2 regions of the Alicyclobacillus acidocaldarius subsp. acidocaldarius Tc-4-1 genome follow, and region 1 is predicted to be linked to the other one. Evidence: predicted binding sites of a transcription regulator. Region 1 holds the regulator's gene; the other holds the start of a gene.
What was found. Region 1 encodes LexA, which represses DNA repair genes until DNA is damaged. Its sites were predicted from a motif close to CGAACATATGTTCG; they were not measured.
Positions count from the first base shown of each region.

Region 2: a site for LexA is predicted at 2,381-2,394, ahead of uvrB (excinuclease ABC subunit UvrB). Genes of this name have one in related genera too.

Region 1 covers NC_017167.1:1,442,461-1,446,881, forward strand. Annotated here, with positions in the region: gene TC41_RS06775 (tagaturonate reductase) at 1-801, shown strand, start outside; gene TC41_RS06780 (sugar porter family MFS transporter) at 823-2,262, shown strand; gene lexA (transcriptional repressor LexA) at 2,351-2,959, opposite strand; gene TC41_RS06790 (Cof-type HAD-IIB family hydrolase) at 3,033-3,824, opposite strand; gene TC41_RS06795 (glycine--tRNA ligase) at 3,990-4,421, shown strand, end outside.
Region 2 covers NC_017167.1:544,622-549,042, reverse strand. Annotated here, with positions in the region: gene uvrA (excinuclease ABC subunit UvrA) at 1-283, opposite strand, end outside; gene uvrB (excinuclease ABC subunit UvrB) at 309-2,300, opposite strand; gene TC41_RS02510 (flagellar motor protein MotB) at 2,574-3,392, opposite strand; gene TC41_RS02505 (flagellar motor protein) at 3,367-4,167, opposite strand; gene TC41_RS02500 (PDZ domain-containing protein) at 4,182-4,421, opposite strand, start outside.

The DNA of each region.
Region 1 (4,421 bases):
GAGCGCGTCGAATTCTGCGACACCCTCGTCGATCGCATCGTGACCCCTTACGCTGGCGATCCGCCGCTTCCCTACGAAGACGCGCTGGCGGTGACGGTTGAGCCGTACTACCTGTTTGCCATCCGCGGCAGCGAGCGGCTGAAGGCGCTGTGGCCGTTCGAGGACGTAGGACTTTGCGTCCAGTACGCGGACGACATCCGCGACTTTCGGTTGCAGAAGCTTCGTGCCCTGAACGGCACACACACGGCGCTCGCAAACCTGGGTCTCATGGCGGGCCTCGAAACGGTGCTTGGGGTGATGGGGCACCCGACGCTCTCTCGGTTCGTTCACCAGCTCGTGCAGGACGAAATCGTGCCGGCCACCGAGTCCCGTGTGACCCGTCCGGAGAGGTTGCGCGATTTCGCGCGTAATGTGCTCGAGCGGTTTCAGAATCCGTATCTGGAGCACAATTTGCGCTCAATTGCCACAAACGCCATCTCGAAGGCAAGAATCCGTCTCGTGCCGACGCTCCTGGACGCGGTGGAGAGGTTCGGAGACGCCAAGAGGCTCACGGCGGCCATCGCGGCGGTGTGCCTGGCGTATCGGCCGGGCATGGAACACGCAGCTGAGCCGGATCCGGCTGGGCCCCGGCTTAAGGGGTTGTGGCAAGACGACGTCGAGGCCTCAGCGCGCGCCATTCTTTCGGACACCGAGTTGTGGTCCACGGACCTGACCCAGGTGCCGGGCGTGCTCGACGGATGGACCCGTTTCGTGGACCTTGTATTGCGAGTGGGGCCAGTTCAGGCGGTGGCGTCTTTGTGACACGCTCATGGCTGAAAGGGGGTGAGACCGGCGTCGGGCGATTCGAGGACGAACCGAAGGCCTCCACTGGCAAAGGATAGGACGAAGGGGATTCCGGCAAATCTGGGCTATGTCGTGACGGTCGTCGTGATTGCATCGCTTGGCGGGCTCCTCTTCGGGTATGACACGGGCGTGATTGCAGGGGCGAACGAGTTTTTGAAGTCGGAGTTTCACATGAGCGCCGCGACCACCGGCCTCGTCTCGAGCAGCATCGATCTCGGCGCCATGCTCGGCGTGCTGATTGCAGGCTTCCTCGGCGACTCGTTTGGGAGGAAGAAAGCGCTGTCGGTCGCGGGCGTGATCTTCATCGCATCGAGCCTGATCTCGGCCTTCGCGCCGAGCGTAGGCGTGTTGGTGGCCGGGCGGTTCATCGGGGGCGTCGGCATCGGGCTGGCATCGCTGTTGTCACCGCTCTACATTGCCGAAATCGCACCACCGCGGATCCGCGGGCGATTAGTCGGGTCGAACCAGTTGGCGATTGTGTCCGGGATTTTTATCGTCTACTTTGTGAACGCGGCCATCGTGAGTTCGCATACCACGGCCTGGAACCAGACGACAGGCTGGCGCTGGATGTTTGCCATGGGCGTCATCCCGGCTGTCATCTTCTTCGCGCTGCTGTTCTTTGTGCCGGAGAGCCCAAGGTATCTGATGAAACGGGGACGCGAAGCGCAAGCCATCTCGATTCTGGAACGCGTGAGCGGTCCCGAGCGCGCGCGGTGGGACGTCGAGGAGATTCGCAAATCGCTCGAAGTCGTGCCGGATTCCCTGTTTCAGGAACTGTCGCGCCCGGGCATTCGAAAGGCGCTCGGCATCGGCATTGTGCTCGCGATTTTTCAGCAGTTCACGGGCACCAACGCGGTGGGCTATTACGCCCCGATGATCTTCAAGGCGGCCGGCGCAGGCACCAACGCGTCGTTCTACGACACCGTTTGGATTGGCGCCATCAAGGTCATCTTCGTCATTGTGCTCATGCTCATCGTCGATCGCGTCGGAAGAAAGCGGTTGCTTGTGTGGAACGGGATGCTCATGGCGCTCTTCCTCGTCGTCCTCGGCATCGCCTTTTCGCTGCCGCACATGATCACGTGGCTGGTTCTCGCGCTCGTGTTTGCGCACACGATTGCGTATGAGCTTTCCTGGGGCGGCGGCGTTTGGATTGTGTTGTCCGAGATCTATCCGACCGCTATCCGCGGCCGCGCGATGGCTATCGCATCCTTTGCGCTGTGGTTCGCCACGTATCTCGTGGCACAGTTTTTCCCGATTTTGTTGCAGGCGATTGGCGGGACGTGGACGTTTTGGATCTTCGCGCTCTTCTGCATCGCCATGGCCGTCTTCATGCAGCGGGCCGTGCCGGAGACGAGCAAGAAGACGATGGAGAAGATCCAAAGCGACTGGCTCCAGTCGGAGCGAGGACGTTCGCTGTGACCGCTTGACGTATCTCGATGCCTGGTCTTGTAGAGGTGCTCTGAAGATGCGGCGAAGCAAAAGAGGCTTGCGCCGCATGTTTTTCTTTCTATCGGATCTGCCGAAAGATCCCGATGACCTTGCCCAGGATGGTTACGTTCGGAAAGTACATCGGAGACATGGCGTCGTTTTCCGGTTGGAGGCGCACACGGCCATCTTCCCGGTAAAACCGCTTGATGGTGGCCTCGTCTTCATCAGTCATGGCTACGACGATATCCCCGTTATCGGCCGACGTCTGCCGCCGAACAATGGCGAGATCTCCATCCAGAATGCCCGCATTCACCATGCTCTCACCGATCACGCGCAGCACGAAGACTTCATCGCCTTTCGCCACGTCGCGAGGCAAAGGCAAGTATCCTTCGATGTCTTCCAGCGCCGAGATGGGAAGTCCTGCCGTGACGCGACCGACGATGGGAGCGAGCACGACATCCCCCGGTTCCTCGTCGTCCACAAGGAGTTCCAGAGCTCTCGGTTTGGTCGGATCTCGACGCAGATAACCCTTCTGCTGCAGTCGTTCGAGATGCCCGTGAACCGTCGAGCTGGACGCCAACCCGACCGCTTCCCCAATCTCTCGCACCGATGGCGGGTATCCTTTTTCGCGGATGTTTTTTCGGATAAACTCGAGAATTGCGCGTTGACGAGCCGTGAGACCGCTCACCGTTCCCACTCCCTTCGCACCCATTCTACCACGTCGCGCGGGAAGGTGCAAACACGTGTTCGGAGGTGGGATCTCAGATGAGCCCAAGTTCGGCCAAAGCGTCCGCTACGCCGCCCTCGTCGGCGCTTGACGTGACGCGTTTGGCCGCGCGCTTGACCTCGTCATTCGCGTTGCCCATGGCGAAGGAGTATCCCATGGTGCGGAACATGCCGATGTCGTTCCCGCCGTCTCCGATGTGCACGGCGTCCTCAGGTGCGATGCCCAGATACGAGAGGAGGTGCATCGCGCCGATGGACTTGTCGGACTTCCGTCGCTGGAAGTCGACGGCCTGTTCATGCCAGCGGTACACGTAGCATTCGGGGAACTCGCGTTCGAACACGTCGTCCCACTCGGCGGTCATGAATGCGTTCAGCTGAAAGACGCCGATCTCGTCCAGCCGATCGGCCATCCTCGGCTCGCAAGCGATGGGCGGGAAGTCGTAGGACGCGAGGACTGGAAGATATTGCGGTGGAATAGGCCGCAGGCTGAAGGCGTGATCGTGCGTGTGAATGATGGTCTGAATGCCGCGGCGCTCCGCCGCTTGCAGGATGCCGCGAACCACTTCGCGCGAGAAAGGCAGAGCAAAGATTTCTCGATCTCCGGCCTTTACCAAACCGCCGTTAAAATAGATGCCGTATGGGATCCCGAGCGAGGCCTGCACGTGCTGCGCATGAATGACGCTCCGACCCGTGCACACGGCGACCGGAATGTGGTTTTCAATGAGTTTGGCGACCGCCGCGGCGCTTTTGGGCACGATCCGGCCGTTTACAAACAGCGTGCCATCGATGTCGAGAAACACCATTTTGACGCGTTGCTTGGTTTTCACGAACTCTCCCCCCATGCTGCGACCGCTCGCGCCGGTATGAGACCAGTCGGAGTTTCATTATACACAACACCCTGCCAAAATAGGCACAGCGGACGCGCTCCGTTGCGCATAGGCGCCGGCCTCGGCTATCATAGCCATATTGAGGACGAGCAGGAGGAACAGTCGATGCAGGTCACAATGGACACGTTGGTGTCGCTCGCAAAGCGGCGAGGCTTTATTTTCCCTGGTTCCGAGATTTACGGCGGATTGGCCAACACGTGGGATTATGGGCCGCTCGGCGCCCAGGTCAAACACAATTTGAAGCGCGCCTGGTGGCGGTTTTTCATCGAGCAAAATCCGTTGAATGTCGGTCTGGATTCGGCCATCCTCATGAATAAGCAGGTGTGGGTGGCGTCTGGACACGTGGCAAACTTCCACGACCCGATGGTGGACTGCCGTCAGTGCAAGGCCCGCTTCCGGGCGGATAAACTCATTGAAGAGGCTGCAGAGGCGCAGGGGAAGTCGTTGGTGGTGGACGGCCTGCCGTTTGCCGAGATGGAGCGGCTGATTGAGGAACTTCAAATCGCTTGCCCTAACTGCGGAGCTCGCGATTTTACG
Region 2 (4,421 bases), 900 kb from region 1:
TCCGGCTGGTCGTCTTTTGATCAATCGAAATCGCAGGCGACAAGCCGTCGATGGCGTCGACGTCCGGCTTGTCCATCTGGCCCAGGAACTGGCGGGCGTAAGCCGAGAGCGACTCGACGTACCGCCGTTGTCCCTCGGCGTAGATGGTGTCAAAGGCGAGCGACGATTTGCCGGATCCGCTGAGGCCGGTGATCACGACGAATTTGTCGCGCGGGATCTTGACGTCGATATTTTTCAAATTGTGCACGCGAGCCCCGCGCACGTGGATATAATCCTGTGGCATGCCGTCTTCCTTCTTCCTTTGCGCCTCACGACGCGTCCATGAGTTCCATGATCATATCGCGCAGCTCTGCGGCTCGCTCGAACTCGAGCGCTTTCGCGGCCGCCTTCATTTCCTGCTCCAGCTTCGCAATAAGTTCCTTGCGCTCGCGGCCCGACAGCTTTTGCGCCTTTTCCGCCACGGCCACGTAGTCCTCCTCCGACTCCGCCACCTTGGTGGACTCAATCACGTCCCGCACCGCCTTGCGAACGGTCTGCGGGATGATGCCGTGTTCTCGATTGTACGCCATCTGCTTTTGCCTCCTGCGCTCCGTCTCCTCGATAGCAATGCGCATCGACTCGGTGATGGTGTCGGCATACATGATGACCGTGCCGTTCGCGTTGCGCGCCGCGCGACCGATGGTCTGAATGAGCGACGTGTGTGACCGGAGAAACCCTTCCTTATCCGCGTCCAAGATGGCGACAAGCGACACCTCCGGCAGATCCAGCCCCTCTCGCAGGAGGTTGATCCCCACCAGCACGTCGAACACGCCGCGCCGAAGGTCGCGCAAGATCACCATGCGCTCGATGGTCTTGATGTCCGAATGGAGGTAGCGGACCTTGATGCCGAGCTCTTTCAGATAATCGGTCAGGTCCTCCGCCATCTTCTTTGTCAATGTGGTCACGAGGACCCGCTCGTCGCGCCGGATGCGCTCGCGGATCTCGCCGACGAGATCGTCAATCTGCCCTTTGACGGGCCGCACGTGGATCTCCGGATCCACGAGCCCTGTCGGGCGGATAATCTGCTCGACAATGCGCTGCTGATGCCGCTGCTCGTAGGGCCCGGGTGTGGCGCTGACGTAGATACACTGCCCCACGGCCCGCTCGAACTCCTCGAACTTGAGCGGGCGGTTGTCCGCGGCCGAAGGCAGCCGGAACCCGTGCTCGATAAGCGTCAGCTTGCGGCTCCGGTCGCCGTTGTACATGCCGCGTAGCTGCGGGATGGTGACGTGAGACTCGTCGATGAACGTGAGAAAGCCCGGCGGAAAGTAATCGAGGAGCGTGTATGGAGGCTCTCCGGCTTCACGGCCCTCGAGGTGCCGCGAATAGTTCTCGATCCCGGAGCAAAAGCCCATTTCGAGCATCATTTCGATGTCGTAGTTGGTCCGCTGCTCAAGCCGCTGCGCTTCCAGCAGCTTGCCCTGAGCGCGCAGTTCCGCGAGCCGCTCCTCCAACTCTGCGCGAATCCGCTCGATGGCCCTCTCCAATCGCTCGCGCGATGTGACATAGTGCGACGCGGGAAAGACGCTGAAGTGCGACCTCCGCGCCACCACTTCTCCGGTCAGCACGTTGATCTCCGAGATTCGGTCGATCTCGTCGCCAAAAAATTCGACGCGAATCGCATTTTCGTCGCGGGAGGCCGGAAAAATTTCGACGACGTCCCCCCGCACGCGGAACGTGCCGCGCGTAAAGTTGATGTCGTTGCGGGTATATTGCATATCCACCAGCTTGCGAAGCACCTGGTTGCGGTCCATCACGGCACCCACCCGCAGCGAAAGCACGTGATGCCGATACTCTTCAGGATTGCCGAGGCCGTAGATGGCGGATACGCTCGCGACCACCAGCACGTCGTTCCGCTCCAGAATCGCAGCCGTGGCGGAGTGGCGCAACTTGTCGATCTCGTCATTGATTTTCGCGTCTTTCTCGATATACGTGTCCGTCGACGGGATGTACGCCTCCGGCTGATAGTAGTCGTAGTAGCTGACGAAATACTCCACGGCGTTGTTGGGAAAGAACGCGCGAAACTCGGCCGCCAACTGCGCGGCGAGCGTCTTGTTGTGCGCGATGACCAGCGTCGGGCGGTTGACCTCCGCGATGATGTTAGCCATGGTGAACGTCTTCCCCGATCCCGTCACGCCAAGCAACGTCTGGTGACGGAGGCCGCTGTACACCCCATCGACGAGCGCCTCAATCGCCTGAGGCTGATCGCCCTGAGGTTTCATGTCCGTCACAAGCTCAAACTTGCCAGGTAATTGGGACATGACTCGCCCTCCTTGCTCCTTGGCTCATCCGCGGACGGAGATGGACACAGCCTCACTCTATCACACCGAACGAGAAAAAGGGAACAAACGTTCCCTCCAAAACTCGCGATCTGATTGCGTGAGATCACCTACTCATTATAAAAAACGGAAGCGACGGGTGCAAAGCGGACTCGGCCCGTCCTTCCCTTGTTCGCGCGAAAGGGCCTCTAGCCAACAGAGGCGTCCACGCGGAGAAGAAGAGCTTCTGCATAGACATTCGTCGCAACTCGCAGCTCAGTTGGTGGGGAGCGCGGGGGCGGTGCCAGGCGCGTAGATCTTGCGCAGGATCACGATGTTCACGCGGCGGTTGGCCTGGCGACCTGCCGGCGTGGCGTTCGACGCCACCGGATGATACTGACCGTAACCCATGCCGGCCAGGCGCGTGGGGTTGATGCCGTGATCGGCCAAGAAGCGCACCACGCTCATGGCGCGCGCGGCGGAAAGCTCCCAGTTGGACGGGTAGATGGGCGTGTTGATGGGCTGCGTGTCCGTGTAACCTTCTACCACGATGTCGTTGGAGATCTGCTTGAAGAACGGAATGAGCCCTTCGATAATGGCCTTGGCCTTGGGCAAAAGGACGGCCTGTCCCGTGTTGAAGAGCGCCACGTCCCGCATGGTGATCTGCACGCCGCGCGCCTCATCCACGACCTGCACTTCGCCCGTCAGATGATGGTTCGCGATATATTGCTGAATTTCCCGATATAACAAATCGAGCTGCTTCGCGTCCGTGAGGTCCTCGTTCGACTGCTGGTTCTGCGTCGTCGCGTTGGTTGGGTTGTTAGGGTTCTGCAGGTTGTCTGGGAACTGTTGGCCATTGTTCTGATCGCCGCTTTCGAGCAGCGCCGTCGTTCCCATGTTCAGCGGGATCTGCTGGCCGGGATGCAGTGCCTGATACAGCGATTCGGCCAGCGTTGCGAAGCGCGTCTTGTCGATGGTCGACATCGCGAACATCACGACGAAAAACACGAGCAAGAGCGTGATGAGATCGGAATACGTCACCAGCCAACGCTCGTGGTTCTGCTTGTGCTTAGGCTTCTTGCTGCGCCGCTCCACTCTGAACCCCCGCCTTCTTCTCCACGCGATCCGACGCCGCCAGGAACGAGAGCAGCTTTTGCCTCAACACGTTCGGGTTCTCGCCAGCCTGAATGGACAGGATGCCCTCGAGGGTCATTTCCCGCTCGAGCATCTCCTCCTGCGATCTCGCCCTCAACTTGTTGGCGACGGGGAGCCAAAAGATGTTTGCGCTCGCGACGCCATAGAGTGTGGCAATAAAAGCTGTCGCAATCTCAGGCCCGAGCGAACTCACGTCCGTCAGACTGCCGAGCACGTGCACAAGCCCCATCACCGTGCCGATGATGCCCATGGTCGGCGCGAATCCGCCGGCGGCCTCGAACATGGTGATCCCCACCTCGTGCCGCTCCTCGATGTGCGCGAGCTCTGTCTGCAACATGTCCTTCACCAGTTCCGGGTCGATCCCGTCCACAATCAGCCGGACACCGTTGCGCATGAATGCGTCGTCGAACGAGTTCACATGGTCTTCTAGCGCGAGAATGCCCTCTCGGCGGGCCATGACGGCGAGATCGACTAACTGATCGATCTGCGCGCGTGGATCTCGCTTGGGCGCGAAGAAGGCGATCCGCAGGTACTTCGGCAGAGACAGAAAGACCTTTAGAGGGCTCGACAGCATCGTCGCCCCAAGTGTGCCACCGAACACAATCATCATGGCAGAAGGTTGAATGAGCGCGGCGATGTTTCCTTTGTCGAGGATGTAGCCCCCGAGAAGACCGCCAATGCCGAGGAGCAACCCGAGTACCGTTGCGAAATCCATGCGAACGCCTCCTTCTATGAGCGAGATGTCTCATCACGCCTCGCGCCGCCAGGTATGCGCAGATACAGTGTCTCGAGAAAGCCAAACGGCCGCTTCAGTCGAAGTGCCGGCTCTTCTCCGGGCAGGACAAAAATGAGGCCGAGGTTGTGGCGCTCTCCCTCGAACACAGGACTCGATACCAAGCGGGGTTCGCCGCGTCGGTCCGTGATTTGAAAGCGCGCATACGCCGGATTTTGTTCCAGCGCGAAGTGGAA